DNA from 2 places in the Aminobacterium mobile DSM 12262 genome. Region 1 is predicted to be linked to the other one. Evidence: predicted binding sites of a transcription regulator. Region 1 holds the regulator's gene; the other holds the start of a gene.
The links. Region 1 encodes HrcA, which represses chaperone genes, less so after heat shock. Its sites were predicted from a motif close to TTAGCACTCNNTNNNANNGAGTGCTAA; they were not measured.

Region 1 (4,428 bases):
AATTTTACTCTCTCCCTGTTTATTATCACCATAGGCTAAACACGCTGCAGTAGGCTCATTAATAATACGAAGAACTTCAAGACCAGCAATAGTTCCTGCATCTTTCGTAGCTTGACGCTGAGCATCGGTAAAGTAGGCGGGCACGGTAATAACTGCTTTTGTTACTGGCTCGCCTAAATAATCTTCTGCGTCTCTTTTAAGTTTCTGTAGAACCATGGCCGATATTTCTTGGGGTGTATATGCTTTACCGTCAATTTTTACTGTTTCCTCAGACCCCATATCTCTTTTGATAGACATAATCGTATGGTCAGCATTAACTATGGCTTGTCGTTTCGCAAGCTGTCCTACAAGACGCTCTCCATCTTTTGTAAAAGCCACGACAGAAGGAGTCGTCCGAGCTCCCTCCGCATTGGGAATAATAGTTACGTTATCTCCCTCTTTAACAGCTATACAGCTATTTGTTGTTCCGAGGTCTATACCAACTACCTTTGACATTCCTATCACCTCTATAAAATAAAAAGAATCAATTTAAGATATTTCTATGCCTTAGACTGATCGTCTTCGTTTACAATATCTTTTTCACACTCTTGAGCTTTTTGGGGTTCTACGTATTTTCCAACCTTTACTCGAGATGGGCGAATAACCTTATCTGCCATTTTATAGCCCCGTTGTAGTTCAAAAACCACGATGCCATCTTTTTCCGGTTCTTCCACTGGCTCTATACCTACTGCTTCATGAAAACTTGGAGAAAAAGGCTCTCCTTCAGCCAGTATTTCTGAGACTCCCACTTTCTCTAACACCGACAAAAACTGCCGCCGGACCATAGATACTCCTTCTCGAATATTCTGTTCTTCTGTATTGTCAGGTTGTGCCAAAGCTCTGTCGAGATTATCTAGAACTGGTAGCAGCTGCATTACCAAATCTTCTTCCGCGAGGCGGATATACCTTTCACGTTCTCGTTCCACTCTATTTTTATAGTTATAAAAATCTGCACGAGCAGATGCAGCAGCGGTACGAAGGATCTCGTTTTCTTTTTTTACTTCTTCTATAACCTTTTCCAATTCCTTTTTTTCCTGAATCAGCACCTCAAGAACCTCCTGCCCTGCTTCCTCCATTTTTCCCTCAGGTGGAGCTTCCTGTCCCTGCTGACAGTTCGTTTCACGACACATTTCCTGTTCTTCTCGGGCCATGGAATCGAACCTCCTTATATTAATCGACGTTTTCTTCTTCCAGATCTGCCATCATGGCTTCGAGAATGGAAATCGTTTTTTCATAATCCATTCTCATCGGTCCAATTACACCTAAAACTGTTCTTCGACCGCGCTTTCTTGAAGGAACCATCAATATGGAACACTCTTGCATTTCCTCTTCCGGGTTTTCATCTCCAATGGAAATATTAACGCCGCGTTCAAGAGAACAACGATCTACAACCTCTGCCAGAGAAGATTCCTCTTCCAGCAGAGAGAGAACAGCCTGAAGTTTACTTATATCTTGAAAATCAGGGAGGTTGAGGATATGCTGCGCCCCCCCTGTAAATAGCCTATAGTTATACTTCTGCAACATCCCGTCTATTTGTATAATGGCTTCTGAACACGCATCAGAAAATCTTTCAAGGCCCTCTATAACATAAGAATAGAGGACTTCCCGCACTTCTGACCACGGATGTCCAACACATATCATATTGATACGACGAGCCAACTCCTCAAGGGAATCCTGAGATAAATCACATGGCAAAGCCACTATATTATGGTGAACAAGGCCACCTTTAAGTACCATAATTACAAGAACCGTATTTCCGCCAAGACGAACAAAATCCACATGTTGAATTTCCACTTCATGAAGGGAGGATATAGCAGCAACACCCACATAGTTTGTTACCCGCCCCAGAAGTTGGGAGACATAGGATAAAAGAGATTCGATGCCTTGCTTCTGTTCTCGAATGCCATCTTTCCAATACTCAAATCCAACCGGAGGGACTCTTCTTCGATGTAGAATAGAATCGACATAAAGTCGGTAAGCCCTTGATGTGGGAAGGCGTCCTGCCGATGTGTGAGGTTGATAGAAATAGCCCATCAGCTCAAGATCGTACATTTCATTACGTATCGTAGCCGCACTGCAACCTTTTAAATACTTACGGGCAATAGTACGAGATCCTGCCGGTTCCCCAGTCTGAATATATTCATACACAACGGCTAAAACGATCTCTAGTTGCCGTTCGGTAAGCACGAACCTCCCCTCCTTTTTTCAATGTATTAGCACTCTCTCTTGTTGAGTGCTAATCTATCCATTTACAGAAGGTAGATTATCAATCCTTAGAATTATTGTCAAGACTGGTCAATCTTTTTATTTCATTATTTCTCTGATATATAATGATAACATTCATTAATATGATACAAGAGAAAGAAGAGTGAGAATCATGGCTACTGATCGAGAACACACGACTATAATTTTAGCTAGACACGGTGAATGTCAAGGTAATCGAGAAGAGAGATTTCGCGGCCGTGTGGACTATCCTCTCAACGAAAGGGGGCTGGAACAGGCAGAAGATTTAGGCAAAGCCATCGCCCCCATGGTTCCCGACTTTATTTATACAAGCCCTCTGCTACGAGCCAAACAAACGGCTACAGCCATCGCCAGAGCATGTAGCCATAAACATCTTTTTGAATGCGAAGGCCTAAACAATATTAATTTCAGTTTTTGGGAAGGGCGCCTTAAAAAAGAAATCGCTCTAGAGTACCCGAGTGACTGGGAAACATGGCTCACCTATCCAGAAAAGTTGCGCCTTTTCGGAGCAGAAACCTTACAAGAAGTGCAAGGCAGGGCATTACGTGCTCTTAAAGAACTGGTTGAAAAACATTACGGAGACACTATAGTCGTTGTCTCTCATCGTACTGTGCTGAAACCCCTTATAGCCGGCTGTCTCAATATTCCTGAACCCTACTTCTGGAAAACCCATATGGACACCGCATCCTATAGCATCTTGACATATGACTATCAAAGAGGATACGGCCTCTTCTCTCTGAACCAAACTGCTCACTTGAAAAAAGTCTCCACTGAATGGATTTAGTCTCTTTCTTGACCTCCTCACAGAGAGGTCTTATTATCTTTGTGCTCTTATATCATTTCATTAGGTATCTAAGAAAGGGATAATACAAGTGACTATATATTCTGTGCACGTTCATTCCAATAGCGAGCTCATATCTCTCATACATAAAATTGGAGCAGATCCCCGCTCGGCTGCATATTTTTTGCCAAAGCGAGAAATTTTGCCCATTTGGGTTTCCCAAGTAGATTTTCGGGCAGCAGCCTATGTAAAGCAGGAACTCTTGGCTCGTGGCGGTGATGCTATCGTCCATAAAAATGTTATTGACGGGCGAACCGAAAAAAGCGATGTGCTTCTTCTGGGGACAGAGGGCCAATATAAAGCGCTGCTTCTGAAACTGAAAGCCCTCTCTTGCTGGGGCCTTGACCAATTACGTGAAGAACTCAGCAACACATTCAAAGCTATGGCACAACGCTCTTGGAATCTCTCCTTGCCTCGTCATCGAACCCTGTCTCTTGGCGGTGGTGAAACAAAAGTAATGGGGATTCTCAACATCACCCCCGATTCTTTTTATAGCGAAAGTCGACTTTCTACAGCAGATGAAGCTGTAAAACGAGCCCGTCAAATGCTAGAGGCAGGAGCTGATATTCTCGACATAGGAGCGGAATCCACCCGCCCCGGCTCAGATCCCATTTCTGCCACGGAAGAGCAAGATCGTCTTATACCCGCCCTCTCCGCCGTTAGGAAGGAGTTTCAAGACGCTGTTATTTCTGTCGATACATATAGAGGGGAGACAGCCCGAATAGCGTCGGATTGTGGCGCTGATATAATAAATGATGTGTCTGGTTTTACACTTGACCAAGATATGTTCTCAGCAACTGTTCAAACCGATCTTGTCTATGTGCTCTCCCATATACAAGGAATACCTAAAACCATGCAAAACAACCCTGTATACTGCGATGTAATTGGAGAGTCTATCGACTATTTTCACCAGCGCCTTCATATGCTAGCAGAAGCAGGAGTCGCTCCTGACAGAATTATTATTGATCCAGGGATCGGTTTTGGAAAAAGGCTCGAAGATAATATGCGGGTATTAAAGTTTATCCAATCATATAGGAGTCTTGGGCGTCCTATTTTGGTCGGTCATTCCAGAAAAGGCTTTATACGAACTCTACTTGAAACAGAAGACACGACGTCCCGTCTCTATGGAACTTTAGCCGTTTCTGCTTATTGCGCCAAAGAAGCAGTGGAACTTGTACGAGTTCACGACGTAAAAGCAACTCACGATGTGATTACCATCATTAAGGCTATAAGGGAGGCAGGGATGTGATGCGTGTTGCACTGGCTCTTGGTAGTAATGTGGGGGACCGCATGAATAATCTGCG
Region 2 (4,428 bases), on a different contig from region 1:
ATAGCCGCTATTAACGACTATGCCGAATTTTTCAGAGATTATAAATCCCTATCTGACCGCTCCTAAAGGGGGCTTTTTATAACAACTTATTGGAGTGGAAAACTTACTCCTAGTACATTCCCTCCATACCACCCATTCCTGCTCCACCAGGCATAGGAGCAGCGCTCTTGGGTTCTGGCTTGTCAGCCACAATAGCCTCTGTGGTGAGAACCATGGCAGCAATAGAACCAGCATTCTGAAGGGCACTTCTCGTTACTTTTACAGGGTCGATAATGCCGGCCTCAATCATATCCACATACTCGCCAGTAGCTGCGTCAAGTCCCTGACCTGCTTTTAGACCGCGAACTTTCTCTACCACCACATCACCCTGATACCCTGCGTTCTGGGCGATCAAATGAAGAGGTGCCGTGAGAGCATTGAGAATAATCGTTCCACCAGTTTTCACATCACCTTCAAGGTTCCCTATAAACTTATCAAGAGAAGAAATGCAGTTGATGATAGCAACTCCGCCGCCAGCTACAATGCCTTCTTCGACAGCTGCTCTTGTTGCATTCAACGCATCCTCTATACGATGCTTCAGTTCTTTCTGCTCCGTCTCTGTAGCTGAACCGACCTGAACAACGGCTACGCCACCCACAAGTTTGGCAAGACGTTCCTGAAGTTTCTCTTTATCGTACTCAGAAGTGGATTCCTCAAGCTCTTTTCGAATCTGAGCTGCGCGTTTGCGGATCTCTTCAGAGGAACCAGCACCTTCTACAATAGTGGTCTCCTCTTTTGTGATACGAATCTTTTTAGCTTTACCAAGCATAGAGATGTCAGCGCTTTCAAGTTTAATGCCCAGATCTTCGCTCACAACCTGGCCACCAGTCACAATGGCAATATCGTTCAGCATTGCCTTGCGACGCTCGCCAAAGCCAGGAGCCTTAACGGCAGCTATCTGCATGACACCTCTCAGCTTATTCACAACTAGAGTGGCAAGGGCTTCTCCTTCCACATCCTCAGCAATGATCAGAAGAGGCTTTCCAGTCTGGACAACTTTTTCAAGAACAGGAAGAAGATCTTTAATGTTGCTTACCTTGCCATCATGAATCAAGATATACGCATCATCAAAAGCAACTTCCATTCTCTCAGGATCAGTGATCATGTAAGGGCTAATGTACCCCTTATCAAACTGAAGTCCTTCTACCATCTCAAGAGTCGTTCCTACAGTCTGGCTATCTTCCACAGTAATGACGCCATCCTGTCCCACTTTCTCCATGGCTTCAGCAATAAGCTGTCCAACAGCAAAATCATTAGCAGAGATAGCGGCAACCTGAGCAATCTTATCTCGATTTTTCACGGGAATAGCCATCTTCTTCAGTTCGTCCACTACAAAATCAATGGCCTTTTCAATTCCCTGGCGCATCAACATGCCATTAGCACCAGCTGCTACGTTTTTCATTCCCTCACGGATAATGGCTCGGGCAAGTACTGTAGCTGTAGTGGTACCGTCACCAGCTACATCATTGGTCTTAGAAGCAACTTCTTTGACCAGCTGTGCCCCTGTGTTCTCGAAAGGATCCTCAAGGTCTATTTCTTTTGCAATGGTAACACCATCGTTCGTAATAGTAGGGGATCCAAATTTTTTCTCCAAAACTACATTGCGCCCCTTAGGCCCAAGGGTCACACCAACTGTATCGGCTACTTTATCAATACCACGCAACATAGCATGGCGTGCATCTTCATTAAAAGTAAGGATCTTCGCCATTTTTACATTCCTCCTTAGTTATCTCGTCTCTTATTTCTCTACAATAGCAAGAACGTCTCGCTCACTGAAGATCACAAACTCTTCTCCGTCAAGCTTAATCTCAGTACCGGCATATTTGCTGAATATGATACGGTCACCAACTTTAACTTCCAATGGAAGCTTCTGTCCGTTCTCAAGCACTTTCCCAGTTCCAATAGCTATAACTTCCCCTTCCTGGGGTTTCTCTTTGGCAGTATCTGGAAGAACGATGCCTCCCTTGGTTTTTTCTTCCTGATTGATGACCTTAACAACGAGACGATCACCAAGCGGTTTTAAGTTCATTCGAAAATCCCTCCTTGAAATATTATCCTTTAAGATGTTAGCACTCCTTCGTGTCGAGTGCTAACTGAACGGTTTAAATATTAATTCTCATGCTTTTTTATCTCAAGGATAAATAATCATAAATAATAGAGTTTATACCTATAAATACAATACTATCTCTTTATATCTCTCTTTTTATCAGTTTTTGATACTCATCACTACGAAAGCAGGTGCCAAGAAGGGTTAGGAGCAAGAGAAAGATCTGAAATATTCCCTCGCTGAAAGCTATTATATCCAGCAGCAGCTATCATAACGGCATTATCAGTACATCTAATCACAGGCGGGATAAATACTTCCCAATATTTCCTCTTCAATAACTCTTTTCTGAGACCCTTGTTAGCAGCTACTCCTCCTGATATAGCTATTTTCTGAATCCCCGTCACTTCAGTGGCCCGTTCCAGTTTGGAAACTAACGCCGTAACAGCCGCTCGCTGGAAAGAGGCACAAATATCTGCAACAGGTAGATCTGTCTTGCTTTTTTGCAACTCATTTACTGTCCAAAGTACCGCCGTTTTCAAACCACTAAAACTAAAAGCAATTTCATTACTGCCTTTAAGAGGAACAGGAAAACGAAAAGCCTCTGGATTTCCTTGTTGTGCCAGCCTATCAATAACAGGCCCCCCAGGATATCCGAGGCCTAAGAGTTTTGCAACCTTATCATAAGCCTCTCCAGCGGCATCATCTCTTGTTTCTCCGAGAAGCTGATATTGACCCCAATCTTCTACAAGTATAATTTCAGTATGCCCCCCAGAAACGATGAGACAGATAAAAGGAGGAAGAAGATCTTCAGAAGCCACTACATTAGCAAAGAGATGGCCTTCCAGATGATTAACTCCTAATAGAGGTACTCCCCATGATTGGGCAAAGGCCTTAGCTGTCATGACTCCAACCATGAGCGATCCCATGAGTCCCGGACCTGCGGTAACTGCTATCAGGGAAAGTTCTGAAGCAGGAGAACTAATTCCAGCTTGGCTAAAGGCCGCCTGTATAAGGGGTAAAATCGCTTCGAGATGCATTCTCGATGCAAATTCCGGAACAACACCTCCAAAAGGGGCATGTTCTTTGATCTGGCTTGAAATAAAATCTGCTTTAACATTACGTTGCCCCTCTAGAACAGAAACAGCCGTATCGTCACAGCTACTCTCTATTCCCAAGGTCAAAAAATTAGAATTCACTATTGTCACCTCTTTGGGACGGCAAAGACTTCCGAATCCTTTCCACAGACTACAGTTATATTCTGTCCTTTTTTTACGTATTTCCCCGGGACGGAAAAAGCTAAAGTTCCCGTAGTATCTGGAGGAATGTCCCCTACTATCATAAAATCTTTGCTCGTTAAAACATCTTCATCTTTTATTACGTAATCACCGATCTGTAACATTTTGGGCTCAAAATTCCATCGTTTTTGAGTTTTATAACGCATAGCAAAGAGAGCCCTTCCCTTCAAATCTTTACTGCTAAAATGGCTAGCATGCCATTTTAGCCACTCAGGAGCCTGGGGATCAGAGACCAGAGCCTTAGAGAGGGTTCCATCAATATATACGAGGGCAACTTGCGCCCTGGCCCCTATGACCATATCTCCCAAAACTTCACCTTCAATCCAGAAGGAAACGGTTCGCTCATCCATGAGCTGCTGCAACTCTTTTGCTTCTGCAATACAAGAGCAAGAAGAAATTAAAGTGAATCCACATATCACGAGTAAAAACAACTTTAATGATCTATTTTTTGTCATCCATGTTCTCTCCTCTGAAGGAACGTTTTTTAGAGAAAGCCCCCATAAGCCATCCCCATTCTTTAAAACTAAAGAACCATGTACAGCCTCCATATACCACTGCTCCAATAATGAAAACTGCTAAAATCCAGATACCTTTCATGGGAAGAGAAGCTCCAACTGGGTAGAGTAAAAATTTCCGGTATTGCCAAACAGCACCAGACATAATAGCTAAAATTCCTACTATTCGGCCGCTCCATTGTACGGTAAAGATATGAAGAGGTTTTTCCATAACTTTCGAAAGTAAATATCCACCTACAATAGCTGAGACCGTAAACCCGAGAGAAGTAGCAAGAGCAAGCCCTGAAAACCCCATGGGTTTGATTAGGAGAAGACAGAATATAATATTGAATACCACGCTGGAAGCTGTGACCATTAAAGCTGCCCGAGGGCTGCTCTGAGCATAAAGTCCCCGCAAAAAAATGGTAGTACAAGCCATGCCGGGTAACCCCCAAGCGTACATTGCAAGAGCCTTACCAGTGGCATGCCAGGCCCAACTATCAAAAGCACCTCGATAAAAAAGAAAATTAACAACTTCGTCGGAGACAAGAAT

Region 2: a site for HrcA is predicted at 2,106-2,132, ahead of groES (co-chaperone GroES). Genes of this name have one in related genera too.

Annotation. Positions count from the first base shown of each region.
Region 1 covers NZ_JAFZ01000001.1:743,070-747,497, reverse strand. The annotation lists gene dnaK (molecular chaperone DnaK) at 1-495, opposite strand, end outside; gene K360_RS10450 (nucleotide exchange factor GrpE) at 540-1,190, opposite strand; gene hrcA (heat-inducible transcriptional repressor HrcA) at 1,210-2,226, opposite strand; gene K360_RS0103565 (histidine phosphatase family protein) at 2,417-3,067, shown strand; gene folP (dihydropteroate synthase) at 3,156-4,373, shown strand; gene folK (2-amino-4-hydroxy-6-hydroxymethyldihydropteridine diphosphokinase) at 4,373-4,428, shown strand, end outside.
Region 2 covers NZ_JAFZ01000002.1:225,033-229,460, forward strand. The annotation lists gene groL (chaperonin GroEL) at 110-1,747, opposite strand; gene groES (co-chaperone GroES) at 1,778-2,068, opposite strand; gene tsaD (tRNA (adenosine(37)-N6)-threonylcarbamoyltransferase complex transferase subunit TsaD) at 2,266-3,282, opposite strand; gene K360_RS10745 (hypothetical protein) at 3,288-3,836, opposite strand; gene murJ (murein biosynthesis integral membrane protein MurJ) at 3,823-4,428, opposite strand, start outside.